DNA from 2 places in the Polaromonas sp. P4_F6 genome. Region 1 is predicted to be linked to the other one. Evidence: predicted binding sites of a transcription regulator. Region 1 holds the regulator's gene; the other holds the start of a gene.
The links. Region 1 encodes sigma-54, which starts transcription at its own class of promoters, with help from an activator protein. Its sites were predicted from a motif close to TGGCANGNAANCTGCTTT; they were not measured.
Positions count from the first base shown of each region.

Region 2: AC1DUN_RS10355 (ammonium transporter) is a predicted target of sigma-54. The motif match lies at 2,467-2,484, and genes of this name have one in related genera.

Region 1 is NZ_JBFUJQ010000009.1:65,638-70,800, forward strand. Features, by position in the region: gene AC1DUN_RS19280 (thiol:disulfide interchange protein DsbA/DsbL) at 1-533, shown strand, start outside; gene lptA (lipopolysaccharide transport periplasmic protein LptA) at 685-1,314, shown strand; gene lptB (LPS export ABC transporter ATP-binding protein) at 1,330-2,112, shown strand; gene AC1DUN_RS19295 (RNA polymerase factor sigma-54) at 2,300-3,838, shown strand; gene AC1DUN_RS19300 (THUMP domain-containing class I SAM-dependent RNA methyltransferase) at 3,979-5,163, shown strand, end outside.
Region 2 is NZ_JBFUJQ010000003.1:192,933-198,095, forward strand. Features, by position in the region: gene AC1DUN_RS10345 (hypothetical protein) at 40-426, shown strand; gene AC1DUN_RS10350 (hypothetical protein) at 423-881, opposite strand; gene AC1DUN_RS10355 (ammonium transporter) at 918-2,414, opposite strand; gene mrdA (penicillin-binding protein 2) at 2,826-4,898, opposite strand; gene mreD (rod shape-determining protein MreD) at 5,085-5,163, opposite strand, start outside.

The DNA.
Region 1 (5,163 bases):
TGGACAAGCCGGCGCCCACCGAGGTCCCTGCGGGCCAGGTCGAGGTGGTGGAGTTCTTCTGGTACAGCTGCCCGCATTGCAATGCCTTTGAGCCGACGCTGGAGGCCTGGATAAAGCAGGCGCCCAAGGATGTGACCGTGCGGCGCGTGCCGGTGGCCTTCCGCCCCGATTTCGAACCCCAGCAGCGCCTTTTTTATGTGCTCGAGGCCATGGGCAAGGTCGAGGAACTCCACAAAAAGGTGTTTTACGCCATCCACGTGGAAAAACTAACGCTCAACACGGCCGACTCCATCGCGGCCTGGGCCGAAAAGCAGGGCGTGGACAAGGCCAAGTTCGTCGAGATGTACAACTCCTTCACCGTCACCACCAAGGCCCGCAAGGCGACGCAGCTGCAGGACATCTACAAGGTCGACGGCGTGCCGGCGCTGGGCATTGCGGGGCGTTATTACACCTCGGCCACTCTGTCCCAGAGCATGGCTCGCGCGCTGCAAGTCACGGATTACCTGATCGCGCAATCGCGCACCAGGAAATAAGGCGGCCGTCCAGGGCCGCAGCGGCCCACGCCGAAAAACCCGCCTCGATCCAGGCGGGTTTTTTTATGCCCCTAATATTCACCCGTGCAAGCCATTCCCACAGCTTGCATGGCTACAATGGCCCAACCCAACGCAGCAAGATTCGTGCCTTATGAAACACCCCCTTTATTCCCTCGTCCTGCCGGCCGCTTTGGCGCTGGGGGCGGCGTTTCCGGCCTGGGCCGAAAAAGCCGACCGGGACAAGCCCATGAACGCGGAGGCCGACGCCCTGCGTTATGACGACCTGAAGCAGACCAGCGTGTTCACCGGCAACGTGGTGATCACCAAGGGCACGACCATCGTGCGCGGCGCGCGGGTCGACGTGAGCCAGGACCCCGAGGGCTACCAGCAGGCGATCGCCATCGCGGCGCCCGGCAAGCTGGCTTTCTACCGCAAGAAACGCGACGGCGTGGACGAATACATCGAAGGCGAGGGCGAGCGCATCGAATACGACAGCCGCGCCGACCTCGTCAAATTCATCAAGCGCGCCGTGGTGCGCCGCTACAACGGCGCCACCCTGGTGGATGAAACCACGGGCGCCGTGATCGTCTACGACAACAACACCGACGTCTTCACCGTGGACGGCGGCGCGCAGAACAGCACTGCCGCCAACCCGAGCGGGCGCATACGCGCCATGCTCTCGCCGCGCGCCGCCGCATCGGCCCCGGGCGCCGCGCCCGCCCCCGCAGCCCCGCCCGCTGCCTTGCGCCCCAGCACCACGCTGGGCAGTGAAAAGAAATAGAAAGAACCTGCACAGATGGATGTGGTGACTGACACTTCGGCGGCCAAGGCCGCAACCCCCAGCCGCCTGGTGGCGCAGGGGCTGCAAAAATCCTACGGCAGCCGCAAGGTCGTGCAGGACGTTTCGGTGGCCGTGCAAAAGGGCGAGGTCGTGGGCCTGCTGGGCCCCAACGGCGCCGGCAAGACGACCTCCTTCTACATGATCGTGGGCCTGGTGCGCGCCGACGCCGGCGAGATTTCCATCGACGGCCAGTCGGTCGAGCACATGCCGATTCACCTGCGCGCCCGCCTGGGCCTGAGCTACCTGCCGCAGGAAGCCTCGATTTTCCGCAAGCTCACGGTGGAAGAAAACGTGCGCGCCGTGCTTGAACTGCAGCTGGACGCGAACGGCAAGCCGCTGGGCCGCGCCGACATCGAGTCGCGGCTCGATGCCCTGCTGCAGGACCTGCGGGTGGACCATTTGCGCCATTCGCCGGCGCCGGCGCTGTCGGGCGGTGAACGCCGCCGCGTCGAGATCGCCCGCGCCCTGGCGACCCAGCCGCGCTTCATCCTGCTTGACGAACCCTTCGCCGGCATAGACCCGATCGCCGTGATCGAGATCCAGCGCATCATCGGCTTCCTGAAGTCGCGCGGCATCGGCGTGCTGATCACCGACCACAATGTGCGCGAAACGCTGGGCATCTGCGACCACGCCTACATCATCAGCGACGGGCATGTCCTGGCCCAGGGCACGCCGTCCGAGATCGTGAACAACGCCGATGTGCGCCGCGTGTACTTGGGCGAGCACTTCAAGATGTAGAGATGGTTTCCCCCTTGTTGTTCATCGCGCTTAACGTGCGGGCTTCCGAGAGTGCCGTCGCCACATTGACACGCCTGCCATCGTCTTTCAAGCGGGGGCCGTGGAACTGGCTTTGCCAGGCCACAGGCGCCGCCCCCTGTAGGGGGGAGGGTGCTACACGAAGTGAGCATCCAACGGGGGGGAGTCCTTGAAACAAGGTCTCTCGCTACGCGTCTCGCAGCATCTTGCGCTGACGCCCCAGCTGCAGCAGTCGATACGCCTGCTGCAGCTGTCCACGCTCGAGCTGAGCCAGGAAGTCGAGCAGATGCTCGACGAAAACCCGTTTCTCGAGGTGTCGGACGAAACCGCGGCGCGCGAGGAGTTCGGCCTGGAGCATGTCAACACGCCGGTCAGCCAGGACAGCCGCGAGTTTGAATCCGCCGCCGATGCAACGGCCGGCGGCGGCGCGGAAGACGCGGGCCTTTCAGCGGCCGGCGAAGCCGAGGTCAGCGCGGAACCCAAGCTCGAGGAAAGCTGGGAAGGCGACGGCACGGTGGAGACCACGCCCGATGACAGCGAATGGGGCAGCGATGCGCCTGCGCGCAAGAACAACAACGAGGAAAGCGAGGCCGAGGCCTCGGACCTCACGGGCGGCCATGAGTCGCTGCAAGACCACCTGCACCGCCAGTCGCTGGGCCTGCGCCTCTCAGAGGAAGACCGCGCGGCCCTGCATTTCCTGATCGAGTCGCTCAACGACGACGGTTACCTCGAGGACAGCCTGGCCTCGCTCGCGGCCGGCCTGGCCGGCGGCGACCTGGAACAGGCCGAGGACCTCGAGCAGCGTTTTGCCATGGCGCTCAAGCTGCTGCAGCACATGGAGCCGGCCGGCGTGGGCGCGCGCAACCTGGCCGAATGCCTGGGCCTGCAGCTGCTCGACTGCAAGGACTGCGAGGAGACCCGCGCCGCCATCGCCGTGTGCAAGCACCCCATGGAGCTGCTGGCCAAGCGCGACGTCAAGCGCCTGTCCTACCTGTGCGGATTCACCGAGGCGGCCATCAAGGGCGCGATCGCCGTGATAGGCCGGCTCGACCCCAAACCCGGGCGCCGCTTCGTGAACGTGGAGCGCAACCTGATCGTGCCCGACGTCATCGTCGTGAAGTCGGGCCGGGGCTTCAAGGTCACGCTCAACGGCGACGTGATGCCGCGCCTGCGCGTGCACGACATCTACGCCAACGCCCTCAAGCAGCACAAGGGCCAGGACGGCCAGGCGCTGCAGCAGCGCCTGCAGGAGGCGCGCTGGTTCATCAAGAACATCCAGCAGCGCTTTGACACCATACTGCGCGTGAGCAGCGCCATCGTCGAGCGGCAAAAGAGTTTCTTCACGCACGGCGAGCTCGCGATGCGCCCGCTGGTGCTGCGCGAAATCGCCGACGAACTGGGCCTGCACGAATCCACGATTTCACGCGTGACCACCGCCAAGTACATGGGCACGCCCTTCGGCACCTTTGAACTGAAGTATTTCTTCGGCTCCGCGCTGGGCACCGAAACCGGCGGCAACGCCTCAAGCACGGCGGTGCGCGCGCTGATCAAGCAGTTCGTCTCCTCCGAGAGCGCGAAAAAACCTCTCAGCGACAACCAGATTTCCGAAATGCTCAAGGAGCAGGGCATTGAATGCGCGCGCCGCACCGTGGCCAAGTACCGCGAGGCCTTGCGCATCGCCCCCGCCAACCTACGCAAGTCCCTATAAATCCGATTCTCGGGCGCATGGCGGCGTTGCGCGGTGCTCGGAATCCTCATGCACCGAAGTGCATTCCGGTTCCTGCGCTCCGTGCGCCTTGCCCTGCATCCCGATAATCGAATTTCTAGCAGTCCCTTGAAGAGTCCGACATGAACCAACTTCAGTTATTTTTACCCTGCGCCGCGGGCGTCGAGGCCCTGCTGGCCGCCGAGGTGCAGCGCATCACCGGCATCCAGGGCAAGGCCTGGCGCGCCGGTGTGCAATTGCAGGCCTCCTGGCGCGACGCGCTGCAGCTCAACCTGCACAGCCGCCTGGCGCAGCGCGTGCTGATCGAGCTGCAGCACAACCAGTACCGCGGCGAGCAAGACCTCTACAACGCCGCCGCCAACGTGGCCTGGGAGATCTGGTTCACGCCCAAACAGACCTTCAAGGTCGAGATCACCGCCCAGCACAGCCCGCTGACCAGCCTGAACTTCGCGGCGCTGAAGATCAAGGACGCGATCGCCGACCGTTTTCGCGCCAAGTTCGACGACGTGCGGCCCAGCGTCGACACGCGCTGGCCCGACGTGCGTGTCTACGTGCACCTGACGACGGACACTGTCACGATTTACATCGACACCTCGGGCGAGCCTCTCTTCAAGCGCGGCTGGCGCGAGGACAAGGGCGACGCGCCGCTGAAGGAAACCCTGGCCGCCGCGATGATTGCCGCCAGCGGCTGGGACCAGCTGTGCAAAACCGGCGTGCCGCTCTACGACCCCTGCTGCGGTTCGGGCACCATCGCCATCGAGGCGGCGCAGATCGCCTGCAACATCGCGCCCGGCATCAACCGGCGCTTTGCTTTCCAGAAGTATCTGCCCTTCCAGGGCCATGTGTGGGACGGCCTGCTGGACCAGGCCGAAGCCGCCATCACGGAGCCCACGGCGCCGGTGTTCGGCAGCGACGTGTCCTTTCGCATGGTCGACTTCGCCGAGCGCAATGCCGAACGTGCCGGCGTGGCCAATGCGGTGGAGTTCCGCGGCGGCGACGCGCTGCAGCGCATGCCGCCCGCGCCTTCGGGCGTGATGCTGGTGAACCCGCCTTATGGCGAGCGCATCGACGTCGCCGGTGTGGCCGGCATCACCGGCGTGCAGGGCCGCGACCAGCGCCGCCAGCAAGGACATGCCGAAGGGCGCGTGCAGCACGACCATCGCAACCAGCCCATCGACGAGTTCGGCCAGCCCTTGAGGCCCGACAGCGGCGACACGCGTGAAGAGCCCGCCTTCGAGACCTCACGCGACCGCTCAGCCAACCCGGGCCGCGAACAGGCGCAGAACGCCTGGGGCGAGGAAGCCGCC
Region 2 (5,163 bases), on a different contig from region 1:
ATCCGCTTGCGGCCGGCCGGCGATGACACAATGCGGCGCATGAAATACCTGCCCCCTCCCCTGGCCGCCACCCTGCTCCTGGCCTTGTCCGCCTGCGCTTCGGCGCCGCGAACCAGCCAGGACCCGCTGTCGATTGCCCGCGCGCCGGTGGCGGCCGCCATCAATGACTACCAGCGCTGCGCGGACCAGGCCCTGCTGCCGCTGAAAACCGACACGGCCCAATCCGTCTTTGTGCTCGCCGACACCGCCCTGGCCGCCTGCGAGCCCGGCCTGGAGCAGGTGCGGCGCAGCATCCTGGCCGACAACGCGGGCCACCCCTATGTAGCCGCCTTCGCGGAAGAAGCCAGCGCCAACATCCGCACACGCACCCGCAACATGCTGGCGCACAGCCTGAACCGCGCGCGGCAAGCGCAGCCGGCGAACTAGCGCAGGCTCTTCACATAACGCGGCGCGTTCGGGTCGCGGTGCTTGCGCTCGCGATGGCCCTCTTCGCCGAAGATCGCGCCGAAGGTCGATTCGATAAAGCCCGATTCCGGGTAAACCTCTTCCTCGGTGTCTATGGAGCGCGCGCTCTGGCGGTCCGGCTGGGGCGGCGGGGCCAGCACGGGGGCGCTGCGCTCCTTCACGGCCTCCGACACCATCTGCACCAGCGGCAGGCGCGGCTTGGGATCCGGCACGGCCATGATCTCCTCCAGCCTGTCGGCCCAGACGGCCAGGTCGGGATGGCCGTCCTCGGCCGCCCTCTCGCGCGCAAAACGCGCGATCTCGGCCGCGTACTCCAGGTTGCCGGCCATCCACTCGGTGTCGGTCACCCGGCCGGTCTTGCGGCGCAGCAGCACGTGCAGGTGGGCGGCGATGGCGATTTTCTCGTTGGAAGGCATGGCGTGGTGTCCTTCAAAGGGTGAGATGCCGGCAACTCAGGTGCCCAGGCGTTCGGCGTGCTGGGTGATGTCCAGGCCGTCGCTTTCCGAGGCTTCGCTGACGCGCAGGCTGACCAGTAGCGAGGTGATCCACAAGGCCAGCGCCGTCATGAACAGGCTGTACAGCATGACCGAGCCCGCGCCTATGGCCTGCGTCAGCACATCGCCCTGCGCGCCGGAGATGGCCTTGCTGGCGAACACGCCCGTGAGCAGCGAGCCCACGATGCCGCCCACGCCGTGTACGCCGAACACGTCCAGCGAGTCGTCGGCATCGAGCAGGCGCTTCAGGCCGGTGGCGCCCCAATAGCAGGCCAGTCCGGCGGCCACGCCGAACACCAGCGCCGCGCGCGGCGAGACAAAACCGGCGGCCGGCGTGATCGCGACCAGGCCGGCCACCAGGCCCGAGCACAGGCCCAGCAGCGAGGGCCGCCCGCGCACCGCCCACTCCGCGGCCATCCACGACAACGCGCCGGCCGCGGCCGCGATGTGGGTGACCGCCATGGCCAGGCCGGCCCGGCCGTCGGAGGCCACGGCGGAGCCGGCGTTGAAGCCGAACCAGCCGACCCACAGCATGCCGGCGCCGGCCATGGTCAGGCCCAGGTTGAAGGGCGTGAAGGGCTCGCGGCCGTAGCCGCGGCGCGGGCCGAGCACATAGGCGCAGACCAGCCCGGCGATACCGGCATTGATGTGCACCACCGAGCCGCCGGCAAAGTCCAGCGCGCCCATGCGGGCCAGCCAGCCGTTGGGCTCCCACACCCAGTGGGCGATAGGCGCATAGACGATGACCGTCCACAGCGACATGAAAATCAGCATCGCCGAAAAGCGCATGCGCTCGACGAAGGAGCCGACCACCAGCGCCGCCGTGATGATGGCAAACGTCAGCTGGAACATCGCGTAGACCGACTCCGGGATGTTGGGCGCGACGTGGCTGACCGCGACCTTCTGCGCGTCCTTCACATAATCCAGCCCGGTGAACCAGAATCGCTCGGTACCGCCCAGGTAATGGCCCCAGGCACCGCTGCCGGGCGTGAACGCGATGGAGTATCCCAAGGCGAACCACAGGAGACTGACGACGGCGCAGATGGCGACGACGCAGGCCATGACATTGAGCACGCTTTTCTTGCGCACCATGCCGCCGTAAAAAAGGGCGATGCCCGGAAGCGTCATGAGCAGCACCAGGGCGGTGGAGGTCATCATCCAGGCGGTGTCGGCGCCGTTGAGCGTCTCAGCCCCCACCAGGCCCGGCTGGGTCAGGGGTGCGGCAGGCGGCGGGGCGGATGCGGCCGCCGCGGGCGCCGGCGCCACGGGCGCGGGGGCCGCCGGCGGTAGCGCGGGAATCACGGGAATCGCAGGAGTCGCGGCGGTCGCGGCGGCCTGGGCGGCGGCACTGGCCGCGGCCGTTGCCGAAGCGGCGGGCGCCTGCGCCATGGCCTGCTGGCAGGCTATGCCGACCCAGATCGTCAAGCCCCACGCCACAAAGCTCTTCAGGTACATACATGCCCGCCTTTCTTGCATCCAGCCAACAATCCGTAACATTTAAAGGCCGAAGGCATAACTCGTGCCAGTGCCTGGCAGCGGGGTTTTTAGGTAGTTTTAAGTACAAATGCGTGCACAAGGTGCATGCGGGCGCCATGCTGTGGCACGCCGCGGCACGGACTGCGGGCATGCTGCGGGGTTTCGGGGGCGGGAAACCCCCAATGCACTATGCCAGTGCACGGGCTACATTGGATGACTTGCTGACGAGCCTCGCTGCTCGCAACGCGAGGAGCCGAGGAGACACGAGAGAGCCATTAGAAGTACACAAGCAACAGGGCATTCCAAAAGATGCCTTGTCGCAAAAAGCGCTGGTAACCCCAGCGCTTTTTTTATGCCTGTCGTTTTCCGGCAGGCTTGCGGGTCCGGCACTCAGTCGGGGTTGATGCCGGCCGCGGCCATGGGCGGGGGCAGCTTGCTGAGCGCCTCCGCAATGGCCGCCGCCTTGGCTTTGGCAGCCGCCGCCGCGGCGGCGGTGGTCGGCCCGGGGGCGCCGCCGCCTGCCGACAGCAGGCCGGCCATCTCGGAGGCCTGGCGCGGTTTGCCTATGGGCGCGGCGGCCAGGCCTTTTTGCACCGCGATCATGTCTTCCTCGCTCGGGTACTGGCCCAGCAGCACGTAGTCAAACACCCGGCGTGCGATGGGCGCGGCCACGCCGGCGCCCCAGCCGGCGTTTTCCACAATCACGGCCAGCGCGATCTTGGGGTCCTCGGCCGGCGCGAAAGCCATGTACACCGCGTGGTCGCGCTGGTGCTCCTCCATCTTGGCGCTGTTGTACTTGTCCTTCTGGCCTATGGTCACGGCCTGGGCCGTGCCGGTCTTGCCGCCCGAGAGGTAGCCCGCGCCGGCAAACACCCGCGCCGAAGTGCCCTCCTGCGTGACGCCCACCAGGGCCTTGCGCACGATGGCCACGTTCTCCGGCTTGTAGCCCAGGTCCTGCGGCGGGTCGGCCGGCAGCGGGTGCATCACGCGCGTGACCGGGTCCTGCGTGCCTATGACCAGGCGCGGCCTGTGCTTGATGCCGCCGTTGGCCAGCGCCGCCGTGGCCTGCGCCAGCTGCAGCATGGTGAAGGTGTTGTAGCCCTGGCCGATGCCCAGGGAAATCGTTTCGCCGGGATACCACTTCTGCTGCTCGGGCCGCTTGTAGGCCTTGCGCTTCCATTCCTGGCTGGGCAGCACGCCGCGCACCTCACCGTTGATGTCGATGCCGGTGAGCTGGCCGAAGCCCAGCGGCTTCATGAAGTCGTGCATGGCGTCGACGCCCATCTCATTGGCCAGCGAGTAGTAATACACATTGCTGGACTTGACGATGGAGCGGTACATGTCGACCGCGCCCAGCGCGATGTCGCCGTGGCTGCGGAACACGTGGCCGCCGAAGCTCCAGGAGGCGTTGTCGTTGACGATGAAGGTCGGCGAGCGCTTGCCGGTCTGCAGCGCGGCCATGGCCATGAAAGGCTTGTAGGTCGAGCCCGGCGGATAGGTGCCGCGCAGCGCGCGGTTGAGCAGCGGCTTGTCGATGGACTCGTTGAGCGCCTGCCAGCTTTCGCTGTCGATGCCGTCGACGAAAAGGTTGGGGTCGAAGGTCGGCTTGCTGACAAAAGCCAGCACGTCGCCGGTTTTCGGATCCAGCGCCACCAGCGCGCCGCGCCGCTCGCCGAACATGTCTTCCACCAGCTTTTGCAGGCGGATGTCCAGCGACAGCATCACCGTGTTGCCGGGCGTGGCCGGGTTGCTGGCCAGCTTGCGCACCGCGCGCCCGCCGGCCGAGGTCTCCACCTGCTCCACGCCGGTGGTGCCGTGCAGCTGCTGCTCGAAGCTTTGCTCGACGCCGAGCTTGCCGATGTAGTCGGTGCCGCGGTAGTTGCCCTCGTCGTCGCTGCCTTCGATGCTTTCCTTTTCGGCCTGGTTGATACGGCCTATATAGCCCACCACATGGCTGCCCAGCTCGCCGTAGGGGTAGCTGCGAAACAGCCGTGCCTTGATGTCGACGCCCGGAAAACGAAAGCGCTGCGCCGCGAAGCGCGCCACTTCCTCGTCGGTCAGGCGCGTGCGTATGGGCAGCGACTCGAAATTCTTGGACTCCTCGCGCAGGCGCTTGAAACGCCGCTTGTCGCGCAGCTGGATGTCGACCACCTTTTCCAGCGCGGCAATCGTTTCCTCGAGGTTCTCGACCTTGGACGGCGTGATCTCCAGCGTATAGGCCGAGTAGTTGGTCGCCAGCACGATGCCGTTGCGGTCCAGGATCAGGCCCCGGTTCGGCACGATGGGCACGATGGCCGTGCGGTTGCTTTCGGCCTGCTCGTTCAGGTCGGCATGGCGGTACACCTGCAAATACACCAGCCGCGCCGCCAGCAAGGCAAACGCGCACAACACCACCAGGCTGGCCACCAGCACCCGCGCGCGAAAGCGCGACAGGTCGGCTTCTACATTCCGCAACTCAGTCATGGTGGTCCGACTCTACAACCCGCACAAAGTGCCCGCAATCCCCATTCTTACCCCTAGAGAAGAAGAGGCGATGCGAAGCGAGCCGTACAGGCCAGCAGGGGCCGCGGAACCGGCTTTGCCGGGCCGCAGGCGCAGCGGCCCCCTCGGGGGGCAGCGCATTACACGCAGTGAAAAGCGTGGGGGCCATCACAACGGCCGGTTCTGATCGGGGTCGGGCGCGCGCCGCTGCGGCACCAGCAGCAGCACGCTCACGACAGGCCACAGC